Regions from separate parts of the Roseovarius sp. THAF8 genome, predicted to be linked through region 2. Evidence: riboswitches for the same ligand, from Rfam matches in the RefSeq annotation. Region 2 holds a riboswitch; each other region holds the start of a gene.
What was found. Region 2 has a riboswitch for thiamine pyrophosphate ahead of thiB (thiamine ABC transporter substrate binding subunit). Riboswitches for the same ligand answer to the same signal wherever they lie in the genome.

Region 1 (5,069 bases), 2.0 Mb from region 2:
AGCAGAATTTCGGCCCGCACATCGAGCAGAAATGCGCAACCTTGTGCGCCTCCTTGGGCAGGGTCTGGTCATGGAACTCGCGCGCCGTCTCGGGGTCCAGCGACAGGTTGAACTGGTCCTCCCAGCGGAACTCGAACCGGGCCCGTGACAGCGCATCGTCGCGCCGCTGCGCCCCCGGCAGCCCCTTGGCGAGGTCCGCCGCATGGGCCGCGATCTTGTAGGTAATCACGCCGGTCTTCACGTCGTCCCGGTCGGGCAGGCCCAGATGCTCCTTCGGCGTCACGTAGCACAGCATCGCGCAGCCGAACCAGCCGATCATCGCCGCCCCGATCCCGCTGGTGATATGATCGTACCCTGGCGCGATATCCGTGGTCAGCGGTCCCAGCGTATAGAACGGCGCCTCGTGACAGCATTCCAGCTGCTTGTCCATGTTCTCCTTGATCTTGTGCATGGCCACGTGGCCCGGCCCCTCGATCATCACCTGGCAATCCTTGGCCCAGGCGATCTTGGTCAATTCGCCCAGCGTCTCCAATTCGGCGAACTGCGCTTCGTCATTGGCATCCGCGATGGACCCGGGCCGCAACCCGTCGCCCAAAGAAAAGCTCACGTCATAGGCCCGGCAGATGTCGCAGATTTCCTCGAAATGCTCGTAAAGGAACGACTCGCGGTGATGGTGCAGGCACCACTTGGCCATGATCGACCCGCCGCGCGACACGATCCCCGTCACCCGGTCCACCGTCATCGGCACCATGTGCAGGCGCACGCCCGCGTGGATGGTAAAGTAATCCACCCCCTGTTCCGCCTGTTCGATCAGCGTGTCGCGGAACACCTCCCAGGTCAGGTCCTCGGCAATGCCGTTCACCTTTTCCAGCGCCTGGTAGATCGGCACGGTCCCGATCGGCACGGGGCTGTTGCGGATGATCCATTCGCGCGTGTTGTGGATGTTGCGGCCCGTGGAAAGGTCCATCACCGTGTCCGCGCCCCAGCGGATCGCCCAGACCAGCTTGTCCACTTCCTCTTCCATCGACGAGGTGACGGCGGAGGTGCCCATGTTGGCGTTGATCTTCACCAGGAAATTGCGCCCGATAATCATCGGCTCAGCCTCGGGGTGGTTGATGTTTGCCGGGATGATCGCCCGGCCCGCCGCCACCTCGTCGCGCACGAATTCGGGCGTCACGTAATCAGGGATATTTGCGCCCCAATCGTTGCCGTCCCGCGCCTCCGCCACCGTCTCGCGCATCTGGTTCTCGCGGATCGCGATGAACTCCATCTCCGGCGTGACGATGCTCGCCCGCGCATAGGCCAGCTGCGTCACCGCCTTGCCGTCCTTGGCCCGCATCGGCGCGGCAAGGTTGGGAAATTCCGGCGTCAGCCGGTCGCCTTCGACGAACCCATTGTCCTCGGGCTTCACCACGCGGCCCTCGTATTCCTCCACGTCACCCCGCGCGGTGATCCAGCCGCGGCGCAGCTTCGGCAGCCCCTCGCGGATATCGGTCAGCACGTTCGGGTCGGTGTAAGGCCCGGAACTGTCATAGACGGGCAGGGGCTCTTCGCCCGATGTGGGATGCACGGAAATCTCGCGCATCGGCACGCGGATCTCGGGGAATTGCGTGCCGTTCACATAGATCTTGCGCGATGCGGGCAGCTCGCCCGTGGTGATCTTGGGATTGGGTACGTTCATTTTGGCGCTCCTCAAGCGGTTACTCGAAAAGACACCAGATGAGTCGTGGCTTGGGGGAAACGCGGGGGCGATGCGCCCCGTCTTCGGACCACAACCCGGGCGGGCCGGGGATGCGATCCTAGCTTCCTACGCCAGTGTCAACTGGGTCAGGTTCAAAGGGTCGCGTCACCGGGCATATGCCCTCGTCAGCCTCTCAGTCCCCTGGGCGGGACCCCCCTGCGTAAGCGGGAGGCTAGCGAAGCGTCGCCGTGATTTCAACGGATATTCGGAAAAAGCTGCGGCGGGTTTCGGATCAGACCGGCACGTCGTCGTAATTGCGCCGGGTCGTGGGGGTGGTGTCCTTGATATCGACCCGCAACGCCACGCCCATCATCTCCATCATCCGGCGCGTCTCTTCGGTGTAGTCCGTGAACGCCTTCTTCATGAAATCGCTCTGCACCTGCATCAGCTCCTGCGGCGTCCTGCAGGCCAGCATCGCGCGCTGCGCCTCCAGGTCCTTTTCCAGCCGCTCGGTCACAAAGCGCATGCTTTCCTGCATCATGTCGAACCACGCCGTGGTAGCCACGGGGCTGAACGCGGCCATCGCGGCGACCATGCCGGCATGGGCCGGGTCGGTCGCGTCCGGGGTTTCGGTGGTCTTTTTCGTCGATTTTGCCATCTGCGCCACTCCTTCCGAGCTTCGGCAAAGGCCGCGGTGGCGCGGTCTTTGCGGGAATGTCGTCCGAACTGGCACACCACACCGAAACATGCGCCTCGCGCCATTCGGAACTGTAACAATTATATGACGTAGCCGGCCCGAGGTACAGCGCAACCGGGCCGCTGGGAGCCGCGCCGTTGTCGCACCCCCCGTGCGGCTCAGCCCTTGCGCACCCGGTAAAGCGTGGCCGTCCCGTCTTCGACCGTCTCGATCAGCTCATGCCCCGCCTCGGCGCAGAAATGCGGCACGTCGATCACCGCCGCCGGATCATCCGCCCGCAGCACGATCACGTCGCCTGCCGCCAGCGGCTTCATCCGCTTGCGCAGCTTCAAGACGGGCAGGGGGCACAAGAGCCCCACGGCGTCGATGATCTCAGGTTCGCTCATGGCTCGGGAGGTAATCCAACCGTTACAGCCTGTCCACCGAGATGTGACCGCCCCGTGACCCCGCGTCGCGTGACGCCCCCTTCGTTTTGCAATACACGGGGGTCCATGTTCGGAATCGATCTCATAGACGCCACCCTGATCCCCGCCATGGCCATCGCGCTGGTGGCCGGCGTCTTCTCGTTTCTCAGCCCCTGCGTGCTGCCCATCGTGCCGCCTTACCTCGCCTACATGAGCGGCGTCACCGTCACCGACCTGCAAACCGCGCAAACGTCCCGCAACAAGGCGATCCTGCCCGCACTCTTCTTCGTGCTGGGCCTGTCGACAGTGTTTCTTCTGCTGGGCTTCGCCGCCTCGGCCATGGGCCGTGAGCTGCTGCAATACCAGGATTGGTTCAACACCGCCGCGGGCCTCATCGTGATGATCTTCGGCCTGCATTTCCTGGGCATCTTCCGCATCGGCATCATGGACCGCGAGGCCCGGCTCGACGTGGGCGACAAGGGCGGCACCAGTTTCGGCGCCTATATCCTCGGCCTCGCCTTCGCCTTCGGCTGGACCCCCTGCATCGGGCCGCAGCTCGGCGCGATCCTGTCGCTCGCCGCCTCCGAGGCCTCGGTCACGCGCGGCACGCTCCTGCTCGCGGTCTACGCCGCGGGCCTGGGCATCCCGTTCCTGCTCGTGGCCGCCTTCCTGCCGCGCCTTTCCGGGCTCATGGCCTGGATGAAACGCCACATGGACCAGATCGAGCGTATCATGGGGCTCCTGCTCTGGACCATCGGCCTCCTGATGCTGACCGGCGGGTTCGCCGCCTTCTCCTACTGGCTGCTCGAGATGTTCCCGGCGCTGGCCATGGTGGGCTAGGGGCCTCTGTCCGCCCCCGTTGCGCCCCCGTCCCGCGACCTCGCCCAGCCGCGCCTCGGCATGAGATCCCGGATCGGGTCCGGGATTCTCTGTCGCACATCAGCCTTACTCTTGCCCAAGACTTCGATTAACCTCTCCCCAAAGAAGAGGCCAAGACAGGTCTGGCATGAGCAGCCCCACCCAAGCCCAAGTCACCCGCCGCCGGGTGTTCTACATCCCGGGATACGATCCCATCCACCCGCGCCGCTACCGCGAGCTCTACCGCAAGGAGGGCGCGGAACAGGCGGGCCTCTCGGGCTATGACCTCACCCTTTCCGCCCGCAAATCCGAAGGCCGCTATGGCTGGCAGGTCGATGCGCAGATCGACGGGCACGACATCCATACCGAGTTCGACGTGCTGGTCTGGTCCGACATCGTCCGCGACAGCATGGAACGCGGCATCGCCGGCACCTACCTGCAACTCATCCGCACCGCCTGGACCTATATCGCCTCGGGCGCGCTCTTCCGCCTGATGCGCCTGCGCAAGGGGCCGGTCATCGCCGCGCTCTACCCGGTGGGGTTCCTGATCGTGCAGCTTCTGATTGCCCTCGCGCTGGCCTACGCTCTGGGCCGCCTGCTGGCGCTCCTGCACCCCTACGCGGCCTGGGCGGGCCTCGCGGTGGTCCCGCCCGTGCTCCACTGGTTCAAGGCCCGCGACAACAAGCTCTTCGCCTACTACCTCATGCACGACTACGCCTATTCGGCCCAATCCAAGGGCGCCAACCCGCCCGAGCTGGAGGCGCGGATGGCCCAGTTCACCGACGAGATCGCCGCGGCGCTCACCACGGACGTGGACGAGGTGCTGGTGGTCGGCCATTCCTCCGGCGCGCATCTGGGTGTCTCCATCCTCGCCGACCTGATCCGCCAGGGCCGCGTACCGCACAACGGCCCGATACTCTCTTTCCTCACGCTGGGGCAGGTCGTCCCCATGGTCTCGTTCCTCAAAAACGCCCACCGCCTCCGCGCCGACCTGCATTACCTTTCGATCCGCGATGAACTCACCTGGGTCGACGTCACCGCCCCCGGCGACGGCTGCGCCTTCGCGCTGTGCGATCCCGTCTGCGTCTCGGGCGTCGCCCCCGAAAACCAGCGCTGGCCCCTGATCCTGTCGGCCGCCTTCACTCAAACACTCAGCCCCGAGCGCTGGAAAGCCCTGCGCTGGCGCTTCTTCCGCCTGCATTTCCAGTATCTCTGCGCCTTCGACCGCCCCGGCGACTACGACTATTTCCAGATCACCGCCGGCCCGCAGACCTTGGGCCACCGCTACGCCGACCGCGCCCCGTCGCCCAGCCGCATCACCCGCGCCACCTCCCGTTTCACGAGCATGGCGGCATGACGCAGCCCCCCAAGCCCCCGGCGCGCGAGGGCCGCGTTTCACTCTGGCGCTACATGCGGCTCTTCCGGGCCG
Region 2 (5,069 bases):
TCGAACCGGCGCAAACCGCGATCGAAGCCCGAGCCGAACCCTTCGCCGCGCGCCAGCCAGAGGGCGATGCCACCGGCGAAAACCGTCAGGCCAAGCTGCACGGCGGACAAGAGCGCGGCCCGCCCAAGATCGAAGTCAAACCTGAACGCTTGGTAAATGGCGAGTTCTATCGTGGTCGCCCGCGGCCCGCCGCCGAGGGTGAGGGCGACGGCAAAGCTGGTGAGGCAGATGGCGAAGATCACGGTGAAGGCGCCGGGGATCAGGCGCAGGAGCATCGGCAGTTCGATCACCCGGAACATCGACCAGCCGTCGATGCCCAGAAGCGCGGCAAGGCGGAAGCGTTCGGCGGGGATTTCCTGCCAGCCTTGCAGGACAAGGCGGGTGGCCAGGGGCAGGTTGAAGAACACATGCGCGAGGACGACGCCGTGCAGCCCGTAGATCTGCACCGGGGGCAGGCCGAGCGTGCCCAGGGCCGCACTGACCCAGCCGCCGCGGCCGAAGACCTCGATCAGGCCCAGCACGGCGACGATCACGGGCAGGATGAACGGGGCGCCCAGCAGCGCGATCAGCAGGCTGCGGCCCCGGAACCGGCGGCGGGCGAGGGCGCGCGCGACGGGGACGGCCAGCAGCACCGAGAAAAGCGCCGAGAGCGTCGCCTGCACCAGCGTGAAGCGCAGGGCGGCCCAGTCGGCGGCGGTGAAGCCGCGCCCGGTTTCGGCGCGCAGGGCCACGGCCAGGAGCGCGCCGAAGATGAGCACCGCCACGAGGGCGGCGGCGCTCCATCCCGGTCTGGCGCTTAGCGGCTGAGCGCGTTCAGCCATTCGTCGAGCGCGGCATCGCGGGCGGCGGCGGCCTCTTCGGCGCTGAGAAGCAGGGATTTTTCCGGTTGCACGAGTGTCTCGAACCCGTCGGGCAGGCCGTCGTCAAGTTGCACGGCGGGGTACATCCAGTTGGTCGTCGGAATGACCGACTGGAAGTCCTGGGTCAGCATGAACGCGAGGAACTGGTTGGCCAGCTCCGGCTGATCGGTGGAGGCCAGTTTGCCGGCCACCTCGACCTGCATGTAATGGCCTTCGTCGAAGGTGGCGGCGGTCTTGGTGTCGTCCTCTTCGGCGATCAGGTGATAGGCGGGCGAGGTGGTGTAGGACAGCACCATGTCGGCCTCGCCTTCGAGGAAGAGGCCGTAGGCTTCGGTCCAGCCCTTGGTGACGGTGACGATGTTGTCCGAGAGCCCCTCCCAGATCGCCGGGGCCTCGTCGCCATAGGCGGTCTTGACCCACATCAGCAGGCCGAGGCCGGGGGTCGAGGAACGGGGATCCTGGATGACGATAGAGGTGTCGCTGTCGGCCAGGGCCCTGAAATTGCTGGGTGCGTCCATGTCGGTGTCGTGCACGAATGCGAAATAGCCCCAGTCGTAGGGCAGGAAGACAGGGTCGTCCCAGGTGATGGGCAGGTCGAGGTCGGGGGTCATGCCATGCTGGGCGAAGAGGCCGGTGTCCTTGGCGGCGGCGGTCAGGTTGGTGTCGAGGCCCAGGACGATGTCGGCGTCGGTATTTTCTCCCTCGAGCCGGACGCGGGCCAGCAGGGCGGCGCCGTCCTCGACGCCGACGAGATTGAGGTCGCAGTTGCAGGTGGCCTCGAACGCCTTTTCGATCTGCGGGCCGGGGCCCCATTCGGCGACGAAGCTGTCATAGGTGTAAACGGTCAGTTCGGGCGTCTGGCCTGACTCCTGCGCCACGGCGGACGTGGCGGCAGTCAGGAATCCCGCAGTCAAAACAAGGTGTTTCATGGCATCCTCCGTTCCGGTGGAGGGTGCGGCGCGATGCGGCTGCATGACCTTCCCTCCGCCGGTTTCAGCCGGTTCAGGTTCAACGGGTTCGCGATCTGCATCTCAGTCGCCGGGCCGGGCCGGGCGACACCCCGAGGTTTCAACAGGAACCTAGGGGCAAGCCGGGGTCGGGACAAGGTGAATCGGCGAATCGGAAGGTTAAGGCGTTGGGAATCGCCGAAAACGGCATGTCGGTACCCGTGTCGGTATCCGGGTGGTATCGCGACGGTGCGATTTTCGCCGGGGCACCGGGTTGACGCACCGCGCGGCGTTGTGGCGGTCGAGAGCGGGCTGACGGCCCGAAACGGCCGGTGAGGTCCCGGGTCGAGCCCGGGACGCGTGGGTTACATTTCGACGATCGGGGCGACCTCGACGCTGCCCTTGCCGCCATCGAGGATCGGGCAGCCGCGGGCGATCTCGCAGGCCTCGGCGTCATCCGCGGCCTCGACGATGGAATAGCCCGAGAGGGGATTGGACCCGCCATTGTCGGCGATGCCGTCGATGCTGACGGTTTTGGACATGCCGACGGGGTTGCCGGGGTCGATGAGCTTGCCGCCGAGGCCGCCGAGCCAGCTTTCCCAGGCGGTCATCGCCTTGAGCCCCTCTTCTTCGGTCTCGGGCCGGCCGCCGCCGTGATAGGCGAGGATGTACTTGGGCATGTGTCGGTCTCCTTTCAGGGGTCAGTGGGGTTGGCTTTGCAGGTGGCGGGCGAGGCGGACCAGCGGGCCGCTTGTCCAGCCGGTTTCGTGGCGCGCGGCGCGGTCGTCGTCGGGCAGGTCGCGGTGGTCGATGGTCAGCCGGGCGCCGTCCCGCGTGGGCGTGACGGTGAAGGTGACGTGGCTTTCGGGGGCGCGCATGCCCTCGGGCAGGTGCCATGTCCAGGTGAAGCCGACGCTGTGCGGCGGGTCGACATGCGTGACGTTGCCCGACATGCGGTAGCGGTTGCCGTCGGAATCCAGCATCTCGGAGTGCCAGGGGCCTTCGCGGGTGAAATCGAGAGCCGTGTCGGGCAGGCTCATACCGTCATGGCCCCACCATTCCAGCACTTCGGCCCGTGCGGTGATGGCGCGGAACAGGCGTTCGGGCGTGACGGGGAAGTCGCGGGTGATGCGGACGTCGGCCATCCGTCAGTCCCGCTCTTCGAGGGCGAGGTGGGTGGCGAGGCGGTCCATCGACGCCTGCCAGAAGGCGCGGTGATCGAGCGTCCAGTCGGCGATGGAATTCAGCGCTTCGGGGCGGACGGAATAGAGCCGGCTGGTGCCCTGGATGCGCTGCTCGACGAGCCCCGCCTGCCGCAGCACCTTGAGGTGGCGGGACATGGCCGGGGCGCTGATATGGGCCTGTTCGACGAGACGACCGGCGGGCAGTTCGCCCTCGGCCATCAGGCGCTCGACCACGGCAAGACGGGTCGGGTCGGAGAGGGCCGCGAAGGTGTTGGTCAGGTGGGTCATGACGTATAATTAACAGATAGGTTAATTAACGTAAAGATGAAATGGCGCAACGATGCGTGGGCTTTCGCCCACCCTACAGGATCTGGAAATCGTTGCAGTCGTAACCTTGCAGGTAAAGCAGCGCGGTGAGGTCGCCGTGGTTGATGCGCAGATCGCATTGGGCGGCGACCGAGGGCTTGGCGTGAAGCGCGACGCCGCTGCCGGCGCGGGCGAGCATCCCGAGGTCGTTGGCACCGTCGCCCACCGCCAGCACGTCGATGTCCGAGATGTTGAGGCGGGTGGTGATGTCGGCAAGTGCCTGCACCTTGGCCTCGCGCCCGAGGATGGGGCGGGCGACGTCGCCGGTGAGCTTGCCATCCTCGACAAGCAGCGTGTTGGCGCAGTTCTCGTCGAAGCCGAGCAGCGTGGCGACATGCGAGGTGAAGGCGGTGAAGCCGCCCGAGACGAGGGCGGTATAGGCACCGTGGGCCTTCATCGTGGCGAGCAGGGTGGCGCCGCCGGGCATGAGGGTGATGCGGGTGTCTAGCACCTCGGCGATGACGTCTTCGGGGAGATCCCTGAGCAGGGCGACACGTTCCAGAAGGGCACCCTCGAAATCGAGTTCGCCGTTCATGGCGCGGGCGGTGATGTCCTTGACATGCGCGCCGACGCCGGCCTCTTCGGCCAGTTCGTCAATGCACTCCTGCTGGATCATGGTGCTGTCCATGTCGGCCAGCAGCATCCGCTTTCGGCGATTCTCGGACGGTTGGACCACAAGGTCGGTGCGCAGGGTTTGCAGGTTGTCCCAGACCTCCCACCGGTTGTCGGGCAGGGCGGCCATGTCGAACTCCGCCGCCTCGTCGGGCGAGAGCCAGCGGGCCTCGAACCCGCCCCAGGCATTGCGCAGGTTCTCGACCAGGGCGGGGTCGAGCGTGCCCGGAGGCGCGATGAGGGTGGTGGTGAACATGGGGTATCTCCGCGCTGCGCTGTGGATGCGGGCATAGCGCAGGTTGGGGTGGGGTTCTAGGTGTGGGGACGCAATCGCGGGTCACGCATGGCAGAAGGTGCGAACAAGGCCGTGGCACCTGCCGGGAGGGGCGCGTGGGTTTTCACCCACCCTACGACAGGGCGAGCAAGGTCTGCATGCCGTGTCACCGGATGACGGATGCCAGTGTTTCCAAAACCGCAACATTATGCTAAGGCTGAACGTACTACTTTTTGAATACACTTTTTTTGAAGTCATTTTTTTATTCAATGGATTTCGATCATGGAATTGTTTTCCCTGATTTCGCAAAGCCGTATTTCCGATTTCGTGGACCTGTTCGGGGTGCTCGGTGTCACGATCTACCTTGCGTCATATTTCGCCCTGCAAATCGGCCTGATCCGGGGTCAGGGGTTCACCTATCCGTTCCTGAACATTCTTGCCGCCGGATCGGTGCTTTATAGTCTTCAGACCAATTTCAACCTGTCGGCGGCCCTGATCCAGATCAGCTTTATCGCCATCAGCACGATCGGACTGCTGCGCAACTGGCTTTCGGATTACCTGTTGTTCCTGAAGGAGGACGAGAAGCTTCTGCTTGCCAGCAAGTTTCCCGACCTCAGGGGGTTCCGGGCGCGCCGGCTTCTTGAATCGGGGCATTGGAAGCATCTGCCGGCCGGCACCGTGCTGACACGCGAGGGGAAGATATCGGGGGAGTTGTTCTATATCGCGTCGGGCGCCGTGACGGTCTATTCCGAAGACACGTGTCTTTTCCGGTACGAGAGAGACGTGTTCATCGGCGAGATTTCATGTCTGTCGGGGCAGCCGTCGA
Region 3 (5,069 bases), 1.1 Mb from region 2:
AGTCTCATTCAAGAAACGCCTTGCCAAGAACCGGGGTGGAGGGGGCGGCCATGTCGCGCGGCTCCATCGGCTCGGCGGACTGCGCCAGTTTTCCGGCCCTGAGGGCGAGGGAGAAGGCTTCGGCCATGGCCGCCGGATCGCCCGCCTTGGCCACGGCGGTGTTGAGAAGGATCGCGTCGTAGCCCAGTTCCATCGCCGCCGTGGCTTGCGAGGGCAGACCCAGCCCGGCGTCGATCACCAGCGGCACGTCCGGGAAATGCGCCCGGAGCGCGCGCAGGCCGAAGATGTTGTTCAGGCCCAGCCCCGATCCGATGGGGGCGCCCCAGGGCATCAGAACCTCGCAGCCCGCGTTGAGCAGACGGTCGGCAACGACGAGATCCTCGGTGGTGTAGGGAAAGACCTGAAACCCGTCCTCGGTCAGGATGCGGGCGGCCTCGACCAAGCCGAAGACATCGGGTTGCAGTGTGTCTTCCTCGCCGATGACCTCGATCTTGATCCAGGGCGTGTCGAAGACCTCGCGCGCCATGTGGGCGGTGGTCACGGCCTCTTTCACGCTGTGGCATCCGGCAGTGTTGGGCAGGATATGCACGCCCAGGCCGCGGATCAGGTTCCAGAAATCCTGTCCGGCGCGGTCCTGCCCGCTTTCGCGGCGCAGCGATACGGTGGCGACGCTGGCGCCGCTGCGCCGGAACGCCTCGGCCAGGATGGCGGGCGAAGGGTATTGCGCGGTGCCGAGCATGAAGCCGTTGGCCAGCGTGGTGCCGTAGAAATCTCGCATCGCTCAGCCGCCCTGCATCGGGGCCAGAACCTCGATGCTGTCGCCGTCCGCCAGAGCGTGATCGCCGCGCAGGGATGCGGGCACGAACGTGCCGTTCACCGCTGTCGCCACCTTGGCGTCGCCATAGCCGTGGGCGTCCAGCAGGTCGGCCAGGGTGGCGGCCTCGGCGTGCACTGGCGTGCCGTTAAGCTGCAATCTCATCGGAAACCTCCGGTGTCTTGTCGTGAAGGATCAGGTCCGCGACCATGCGCGCGAGGGCCGGCGCCAGAAGGAAGCCGTGCCTGTAGAGTCCGTTGGCCCGGATCAGGTTCCCGTCGCGGCGGATGCGGGGCAGGTTGTCGGGAAAGGCGGGGCGGCTGTCGACGCCGATCTCGACCACCTCGGCCTCGCCGAAGGCGGGGTTGAGCGCATAGGCCGTGCCCAGCAGTTCCAGCATCGCACGGGCGGTGACGTGCCGGCCCGCCTGGCCTTCGACCATCGTGGCCCCCAACATGTAAAGGCCGTCACCCCGGGGCACCACGTAGATCGGCACGCGGGGGTGCAGCACGCGGACGGGGCGGGTGAGCGACACGTCCGGGCACGAGAGGATCATCATCTCGCCCTTGACGCCGCGCAGATCGGCAAGCCGGTCGCGCGCCGCAAAGCCGCGGCAGTCGATGGTCAGACCCTTCCGCGCATGGGCTTCGGGGTCGGCCTCTTCCTGAATGAGCTTCGCGCCATCGGCGGCGAGGCTGTCGCGCAGCGCGGCGAGGGCGGCGCGGGGCGAAAGATGCGCCTCTGTGTCGAAAAAGAGGCCCCGCGTGAAACGGGCGCCGAGGTCGGGCTCGAGCTGCGAGATCTCGGGGCCGGTGACGGCGCGGTGGCCGCTCGTCAGGCGTGCAAAGCGGGCGAGATCGGCCTTGTCGCGCCCGGGCGACACGACAAGAGAGCCGCGCCGCCGGACAACGGCGCCGGTCTGTGCCTCCCACCAGTCGGCGGCCTCGCAGCCCAGCCGCACCACCGCCTCTTCGGCGCTTTCGCCTTCGCAATGGGGCGCCAGCATCCCGCCGGCCCACCAGGAGCAGGCATGCGGACCCGGCGCGGCGTGACGATCGACAAGGGTCACTTTCGCTCCCCGGTCCAGCAGGGTGCGGGCGACACAAAGACCGGCAACGCCGGCGCCTATGATGACCACGGATGTCATGCCGATGCGTCTGACCGGCACTTGGATGGATTGAGGATCATTGACGCGCCTCTTTGCTTGGGGCGTGCCAACGCGGAAAAGAGGTAAGTGCTGTCGGTGCACGTTCTACCCGTTCCCTACGCCGGTATTGCCCGGATCAGGTTCGACGGGTCGGTGCGTGCACCTCTCAGCCCTTTGCGGCCCCCCGACGGATGATATGTGACTTGCGGACCGGAACGATGCGCCCCGGTGCAGCTTCGTGCGTCATGGATACGTGACGTTGCTTCAATCTGCAACATGCGAAACCAGACGATTGCGGCGCCGGGTTCCGCAACATGCTGCGCATTGGGCTGGCCCAGTGGCCGAATTTTGCCGTCCGGCTTGACCTTTCGGCGGCGGCAGGCGTTATTCTTTTCCAGACGTAATGGAAGGGATTTCCTTTGTTCGGATCGCGTACCTCGTTTCTGCCTTGGAAGGGTTATGTCGCCTCGGCCTTCGTAGTGGTGCTGGGCGGCGGTGCTGTGTTGGCGCAGACGGAAACGGCCGAGCCGTTGCCGGAACCGCCTGCAACCACTGTCAGCCCGCTGGACCCACCCCGGGAGTCGCAAGAGGGTGCCGGGATCGACGTCATGGGCGCGGAGACAGACCGCGATGCGCCTGCGGTGACGGAACCCGCCGCGGCGGAGGATCCCGGAACGACGGGCGCGGCCGAGACGGAGACGGCCGCCGCGACGTCGTCCCTGGTGGAGCAGGTGGCGGCCTGCTATGCCGGTACGTCCGATGCGGCCAGCGACGAAGAGGTGCGGTTGCAGTTCGTGCTGGACAGCGCCGGGCTGCTGCTGGGGATCCCCGAACATGTCGGCGCGGAGTCGCAATCGGCTGTCCAGCGGCGGCTGTATCTGGATGCCGTTGTCGCGCTGGAGGAGTGCGCGCCCTATTCCGTCAGCGGGGTTGAGACCACGTACGCGGCGACATTCACTCCGGCCGCGGTCACGTCGATTGCCGTTCTCGACACGGCAGGTTGGCCCGAGACGCCGCCCGTGCTTGGCACGGCGCGCGTGGATCAGACGGCGTCGGCCAGCGAGGATATTGAGGCCGCACTGGATCTGTCGCGCGACGAGCGGCGCGAGATCCAGAATCGCCTGCGCTTGGTCGAGTACGATCCGGGCGGCGCGGACGGGGTGTTCGGGCCGAATACGCGCACCGCGATTTCCACGTGGCAGGAGGCGCGCGGCTTTCCCGTCAGCGGCTATTTCAACGACGTGCAGCTGGCCGCGCTGCGGGAAGAAAGCCAGGCCGAATACGAAGCGTTTCAGCGGACCGAGCCCAAGCCCAAGCCAAAGCGCAAGGCCGAGAGGGTTCGCGTATGCAAGCGCGGTGTGTTCGGCGTGCTCTACGACTGCAGGTTCGTCTGGCGCTGACGCGCCGGCCTGCAGGCTCGGCTTTGCGCGGGGTTCATGCGATCGGCAATTATTCAGGTATGCCGGGAACTTGAGCGCAGTTGCGGCGTTCCTTCGTCGGAACGGAAAGTCGGGCAATGGGTCTGGGACAGTTTTCTAGCAGGACGAGTGAACCGCGCGGGCACGGCGCATGGGTGCCGGCGTGTGGTTGTGCGCGTTCGCGTGTTCACGGACCGCAGGGCGTGATGCCATGAGCCACGAGGCCGAAGCTCCTACGGCGCATCCGCTGACGGATGTGATCTCAAGGATCAGGTCGCTGGCCGATCGACCCGAGGTTACCGTGGACGAAATTGTCGGTGCCGCGGGGCAGGCGGGCATTCTGCCACTGATCTTTGTGCCGGCCCTGATCGCAGCCACACCGCTGTCGGGCATTCCCGGCGTGTCGATGGTGTGCGGGTTGCTGATCGCGCTTTTTTCCGCCGAGATGATCTTGGGCCTGAAAAAGTTCTATTTGCCCGAAAAGTTGAAGAAAAAGACGATTGACGGTGCCAAGCTGGACCACGCGATGCGGCAGATCCTGCCGATCATGCAATGGATAGAGCGCCATACCGGACAGCGCCTGTCCTTCCTTTTCCATCGCCCGATGACCTGGGTGCCGCAGTTGATCTGCCTGATGACCGGGCTGGCCATGCCGTTTTTGGAGTTCATTCCGTTCTCGGGGTCCGTCGCGGCCACAGGTGTCTGCCTGCTGGTCATGGCCATGTTGACAAGGGATGGCGTGGTATTTCTGCTGGCGCTGCTGCCTTACGTGATCGGCGGGGTTTTGATCGCGCGGTTCCTGTTGTGAGGCGGCTGGCGATTGCGGCCTCGGTCATCGGGCTGAGCGCATGCACCGGGCCGCAATCCGTGCTGGACCCGGCGGGGCGAGACGCCGAGGTGCTGGCGACGCTGTTCTGGGTGATGCTGGGCGGGGCGGTGGTGCTGTGGGTCGCCTTGAACGGGTTGATCTATTTCGTGACGAAGATCGCGCCGCGCCCGCTGAACGCGCGTGCGGCCGAGGCGCTGATCATCGGCGGCGGCGTGGTGGTGCCGGTGATCGTGCTGTCGATCCTGCTGGCCTATGCGCTGAACGAGATGCCCAGGCAGAGGGACGAAGGCGAGGGATTGCGGGTGGAGGTCACGGGCCACCAGTTCTGGTGGCGGGTGGCCTATTGGCCCGAGGGGGCGGAGGTGCCGGTGATGGCGGCCAACGAGGTGCGCCTGCCGACCGGCCAGCGCAGCGAGATCACGCTGAACGCCGAGCGGGTGATCCATTCGTTCTGGATTCCCGCGCTGGGCGGCAAGACCGACATGATTCCGGGGCGCGAGACGCGGATGTCGCTGGAGCCGACCAAACCGGGCGAATACCGCGGCCAATGCACCGAGTTCTGTGGCGAAAGCCATGCCTACATGGCGTTCGGCGCCGTGGTGATGGAGCCCGAGGCGTTCGAGGCGTGGCTGGACCGCGAGGCGGCGCCGGCAGTGGCACCGGCGACCGAGGAGGCACGGCGCGGGGCAGAGCTGTTCCTGTCGGAAGGCTGTGGCGGCTGTCACGCCGTGCGCGGCACCGAGGCCGAGGGGCAGGTGGGCCCGGACCTGACGCATTTGGTGTCGCGCGTCTCGCTGGCAGCCGGCATCCTGCCAATGACCGAAGACGCGCTGCGCGACTGGGTGCGTGACCCGGCGCAGT
Region 4 (5,069 bases), 1.4 Mb from region 2:
CCGGATGCGGTCGCACACCCCGTTGACCAATCCCACGTACCCCCAGAATACGCCCGACTGCATGCAGTCCACCGTGTTGGTGCCGATCACCTTCTGCGGCTTCGTCACGTCGATATGAGGTAAGGCCGCCGCCGCCATGTGCAAGGCCTCTAGGCTCAGGTTGACGCCGGGGGAAATCACGCCCCCCACATAGGCCCCGTCATCCGCCACCACGTCGAAGGTCGTCGCGGTGCCGAAATCCACCACGATCAGGTTGCCGCCATAAAGGTCATAGGCCCCGGCCGCATTAACAAGCCGGTCCGGCCCCACCTGCGTGCCCTCGTCCACCCGCGGCTGGCGCGGCAGGGCGCATTCCGGCTTGCCCACCACGATGGGCCGGCAGCCAAAGAAACGGTCGGCAAAGACGCGCAGGTTGAACACCACACGCGGCACCGTGGACGAGATGATCACGTCGGTGATGTCCAGATCGATCTCGTAATGCTTCACCAGCGTCGAGAACCACGTGAAATAGGCATCCGCCGTCCGCGCATGGTGGGTCGAGGTGCGAAGGGTGCACAGAAACTCCGACCCGTCCCAGATCGCGAAAACCGTGTTGGTGTTGCCGCAGTCGATCGCCAGAAGCATGGCACCGCCCTCTCTTCCCCTTAGAAAAACACGTCCGCCGCCGGGATGACGTGGCGCGATTTGGCATCTGTTAGAACAAGATTGCCGCCCGCGTCCACCGTCTCGAACGTGCCGGTAAAGGTCTCGCGCCCGGTCCGCGCCGTGATCACCTCGCCCAGCCGCGCTGCCCGGTCCATCCAGGCCGCGCGAATGGGGGCGAACCCGTAGGTCACGAACTGCGCCTCGAGCCGCGCATAGGCCGGCGCCAGTAGATCGAGGAACTCCTCGGGGTCGATCTTCGCCCCGGTCTCCGACAACAGCGACACGGGCCGCACCGCGCCCGGCTCGACCGCGCCCGCCTCGGGCGCGCTCTTCAGGTTCACCCCGATCCCGATGGCAAAATGGCTGAGGCTGCTTCCCGCGCCCGCGCTTTCCAAGAGGATCCCGGCCAGCTTGCCGCCATTCAGCAGCACGTCATTGGGCCATTTCAGCGCAAAGCCCAGGGGCCGTCCCGTCGCCGCGACAAAGGCGTCGTACAGCGCCAGCGACGCCACGAAGGACCGCAGGGCCACCTGGTCGGCGCTTTCTGTGGGCCGCATCACCAGCGTCGCCGCGAAGTTGCCCTCCGGGTTGGCCCAGGGCCGCCCGCGCCGCCCCCGCGCCGCCGTCTGGTGGCGGGCCAATATCCACTCCGGCCCTTGCAGGTTGGGCGCAATCCGCGCCGCCTCGGCATTGGTGCTGTCCACCTCGTCCAGCACCCGCCGCCCGTATCCTTCTGGCCACGGCTCTTTCATCGTTCGAAAAATACTCCCGCCGGAGAGGCATCCTTGTTGCGCCATACGTTCCCACCGCGTGTCATTGGAATAGATTTTCCTTTCATCGTAATAATTTAGTGTTTCCGCAGGTCCCCTTATGACCCGGGAAGTCCCACGTTAGAACGTATATAAAACGGAGGATATCATCATGGCAAAATCAAATCAGGCGGGCTTTGCGACGGGCTGTGCCTGTGGCTTTACAACCGCCTGACGGCGGGTCCCTTTGGATCTTTCGCTTTTAGTTCTGGGGACGCCAACGCGAGATGGGTCTTGGGTCGTATACAAGCATCAGTCTCGCCGAAGCAAGAATGCAAGCCGAACTCGCACGTCAACAGTACTGAGGGAGGTAGACCCGATCGAGCAGCGCCAATGAAATCGCCAACAATCGAATATTACTGACGGTCGCCTCGGGCGCATTGCATTGGAAGCGAACTGGATGACCTGATCCACAGGCGCGGTTAGACCAAGAGGGTGCAACAAGAGAACCTTCCAGTTCTCGAACGGCGCGACTGATCGTGGATTGCTGTAACTCCAACTCGAGCGCTGCAGGTTCAACCGAGGAGGAACGCAACGCCGACCGACAGAACAAGCATGATAGCGAATACGATATTGATTGCACGTCCCACGCTCGGATCTTCCAGGAAGCGGGAGAATGTGCTCCCGAATACGAGCCAGGCAGTATTCACGACCGCGGCCATGAAGGCCAACGCGATGAACTTCAAGAACGTGTCAAGCAAGAGGTGCTCGGGCGTGATCGAGTATCCGGCGTACACGGCGCCGATCGCCGCGTAGGCTTTGGGGTTGGCCACGGCAAGGCCGAGGCCCGGTAGAAACGACCCTATGACTACGCCCGAACGACCACCGGCGCCAGTTGGCGCTTGCCCGACAGGCGCCGTCGCGATCTTCCACGCCAGGTAAAGAATATAGGCCACCGCAGCAATGCGGAGGACCACCAGCAACCAGGCCTCGGAAGACATGACCCCGGTCACGCCGGTCGCGATGATCGCCAGCACCACGATGGTTCCAAGTATTATGCCCATGAGATACGGCAGGGCGTTCCAAAACCCGAATGCAGCGCCCAGACTCGCCAAGCTGATCGTGGCCGGCCCCGGGCTGCCCATGAGCGGCAGGGCGGCCGCGATGAGTATCAGGGTATTTCCGATCATCTTGGTTCTGGCCCTTAAGCTCTCCTTCGACTGCCGCAAAATCGCGTCCTGCCGGAGAGCATCCTCTTGAACGGTAGGGTATCCAAGGCTATGACTTAAGAAAATCAAATAGATCGAAACCCTATAATTCGAGAATCGGAACCAATGCCAAGCTTTGACATGGACGCGCTCCGTACGGTCGTCGTTGGCTCGGATCTGGGAAGCTTCGCGCGCGCTGCCGTGCAACTCGGCCGCTCGCAATCCGCCGTCAGCATGCACCTCAAGAAGCTGGAACAGCAGGCGGGCACAACTCTGTTCGTTCGCAAGGGACGCGGCCTCGTGCCGACCGAAGCGGGCGAGGCTTTCATCGCCTATGCCCGGCGTATCGTCGCGCTGAACGACGAAGCCGCGCTCTCGGTCGGCGCGGCGGCAGGCAAGGCCTCCGTGCGACTCGGCCTGCCGCAGGATTTCTTCGATGACGTGATGCCTGCGACACTCGGCAGGTTCGGACAGGACGTGGAAAACGTGCATGTCGACGTGCAGGCCGGGGAAAACCACAGGCTCGCCGAAGAGGTCCGTGCCGGGCGCATCGACGCCGCGATCGCCTTTTTCCGGCCCGGCAGCCCGACCGAAGGCGAAACCCTGTGCGAATGCCCCATGCACTGGCTGGCGCATCGCGATCTGCCGGAGGTCGCCGTTGCCGCCCCCCTCCCCCTCATCATGTTCAACCACCCCTGCCTGTTTCGGCAGGCCACGCTTGCCACGCTTGACCACAGCCGGACGCGCTGGCGCGCCGCGCTCACCACGCCCAGCCTGCCCGCCGTCTGGGCCGGCCTGCGCAGTGGTCTGGGCATAGCCGTGCGCACGGATCACGGCAGGCCGGAGGATATCGCCTGTCTCGGCTCGGAGCTTGGCCTGCCGGAGTTGCCGAATATCGAGGTGCGCCTGTTGCGGGCGCCAAACCTGTCGCGTTTTGCCGAAAGACTTGCGCAAGTGCTGCGGGAAGAGACCCTCAGGCATCTGGACCCGGCAATTTACAGCGCGGGAGGCGTTGATTTCGTGCACCATCCTGATAGGCTCGGAACCACCTAGGGGTGTCCCGACAAGGGGCTGAGATATCGCTGGCGCTTCGGTCGCAGGATCGTTGGGCAGCGCGGTGACCCTTTGAACCTGATCCGGATCATGCCGGCGAAGGGACAGGATCGCAGCGCTCTCTTGCCCTTGCCGGCCTCAGCATGACGAGGCCGCCTTGCCATCTCCATCGACAGTCCCCCGCCCGATTTCGGCGACCATCGCCGCCGTCATACGCGACAACCAGGTCCTTCTTGTTCGCCGCGCAAATCCGCCCGACGCGGGACGATGGGGATTTCCGGGCGGAAAGATCGACCACGGCGAAACGCTGTTCGAGGCCGCAACCAGAGAACTGTCGGAGGAAACCGGCGTTTCCGCCGAGCCGCTCCGCGTGTTCACCGCAGTTGACGCGTTTGACCTCGGCCCCGCCGGCACCCTGCGCCGGCATTTCATCCTGATCGCCGTGCTGTTCCGATGGACGGCGGGAGAGCCGGTTGCAGGGGACGACGCGCTGGAGGCGCGTTGGGTAGATCTTAAAGCCCTCAAGGGAACCAGCCTCGCCCTGAGCCTCGATGTGGCCGAGGTCGCGCATGAGGCCGCCGCCTTGATGTCAGAGGTGCCGTCATGATTGCCAATGTCCTGACCATCGCGGGCACCGACCCCTCAGGCGGCGCAGGCATCCAGGCCGATATCAAGGCCATGTCCGCGCTTGGCGCCTATGCCTGTTCCGCCATCACCGCGGTGGTCGCGCAGAACACACAAGGTGTTCGCTGCTTCCAGGCGCTGGACCCCGATTTCGTCGCCGCCCAGATCGACGCGGTACTGGACGACGTGCGCGTCGACGCGGTGAAGATCGGGATGATCGCAAATGCCGGGATTGCCGAGGCGGTGGCCGACAGGCTGAGCCATCACGGGGCAGACAACATCGTGCTCGATCCGGTGATGGTCGCGAAGAGCGGCCATGCCCTGCTCGACCCTGAAGCGGTCTCGGCCGTGCGCGAGGCGCTCGTGCCGCTGGCCCGCGTCATCACCCCGAATCTGCCCGAAGCCGCCGTGTTACTGGGCCGCGAAGACGACTGGACCGCCGAGACGATGCAAGCCGCCCTGCCCGAGCTCATGGCACTTGGCTCCGATTACGTGCTGCTCAAGGGCGGGCATCTGAAGGGCGAGCACAGCACCGACCTGCTGGCCGGACCCGAGGGCACCCGGGCACTGAAGGCCCTGCGCATCACAACGACCAACGATCATGGCACCGGCTGCACCCTCTCCTCGGCCATCGCCGCGCTTCTGCCGCATCACGACATGCCCGAGGCAGTGGCCCGCGCCAAGGCCTATCTGCACGCCGCGCTTGCCCAAAGCGACACGCTGAACGTGGGCCACGGTCACGGGCCGGTGCATCACTTCCATGCGCTCTGGGCGTCAGGCGCCTAGGGTG

Region 1: another riboswitch for thiamine pyrophosphate. It lies ahead of thiC (phosphomethylpyrimidine synthase ThiC); the one in region 2 lies ahead of thiB (thiamine ABC transporter substrate binding subunit).
Region 3: another riboswitch for thiamine pyrophosphate. It lies ahead of thiO (glycine oxidase ThiO); the one in region 2 lies ahead of thiB (thiamine ABC transporter substrate binding subunit).
Region 4: another riboswitch for thiamine pyrophosphate. It lies ahead of FIU85_RS19315 (NUDIX hydrolase); the one in region 2 lies ahead of thiB (thiamine ABC transporter substrate binding subunit).

What each region holds. Positions count from the first base shown of each region.
Region 1 covers NZ_CP045410.1:425,772-430,840, reverse strand. The annotation lists gene thiC (phosphomethylpyrimidine synthase ThiC) at 1-1,681, opposite strand, end outside; TPP riboswitch at 1,788-1,909, opposite strand; gene FIU85_RS02140 (phasin family protein) at 1,974-2,339, opposite strand; gene FIU85_RS02135 (sulfurtransferase TusA family protein) at 2,537-2,764, opposite strand; gene FIU85_RS02130 (cytochrome c biogenesis CcdA family protein) at 2,870-3,622, shown strand; gene FIU85_RS02125 (hypothetical protein) at 3,789-4,997, shown strand; gene FIU85_RS02120 (cytochrome P450) at 4,994-5,069, shown strand, end outside.
Region 2 covers NZ_CP045410.1:2,516,422-2,521,490, forward strand. The annotation lists gene FIU85_RS12320 (thiamine/thiamine pyrophosphate ABC transporter permease ThiP) at 1-821, opposite strand, end outside; gene thiB (thiamine ABC transporter substrate binding subunit) at 797-1,789, opposite strand; TPP riboswitch at 1,823-1,933, opposite strand; gene FIU85_RS12330 (YciI family protein) at 2,173-2,487, opposite strand; gene FIU85_RS12335 (SRPBCC domain-containing protein) at 2,509-2,952, opposite strand; gene FIU85_RS12340 (helix-turn-helix transcriptional regulator) at 2,956-3,279, opposite strand; gene serB (phosphoserine phosphatase SerB) at 3,353-4,225, opposite strand; gene FIU85_RS12350 (Crp/Fnr family transcriptional regulator) at 4,526-5,069, shown strand, end outside.
Region 3 covers NZ_CP045410.1:3,631,025-3,636,093, forward strand. The annotation lists gene FIU85_RS17685 (thiamine phosphate synthase) at 1-8, opposite strand, end outside; gene FIU85_RS17690 (thiazole synthase) at 5-778, opposite strand; gene thiS (sulfur carrier protein ThiS) at 782-979, opposite strand; gene thiO (glycine oxidase ThiO) at 963-1,961, opposite strand; TPP riboswitch at 2,058-2,158, opposite strand; gene FIU85_RS17705 (peptidoglycan-binding protein) at 2,381-3,361, shown strand; gene FIU85_RS17710 (exopolysaccharide biosynthesis protein) at 3,591-4,187, shown strand; gene coxB (cytochrome c oxidase subunit II) at 4,184-5,069, shown strand, end outside.
Region 4 covers NZ_CP045410.1:3,930,211-3,935,279, reverse strand. The annotation lists gene FIU85_RS19335 (type III pantothenate kinase) at 1-624, opposite strand, end outside; gene FIU85_RS19330 (biotin--[acetyl-CoA-carboxylase] ligase) at 645-1,397, opposite strand; gene FIU85_RS19325 (LysE family translocator) at 1,970-2,584, opposite strand; gene FIU85_RS19320 (LysR substrate-binding domain-containing protein) at 2,744-3,655, shown strand; TPP riboswitch at 3,644-3,778, shown strand; gene FIU85_RS19315 (NUDIX hydrolase) at 3,813-4,262, shown strand; gene thiD (bifunctional hydroxymethylpyrimidine kinase/phosphomethylpyrimidine kinase) at 4,259-5,065, shown strand; gene FIU85_RS19305 (hypothetical protein) at 5,062-5,069, opposite strand, start outside.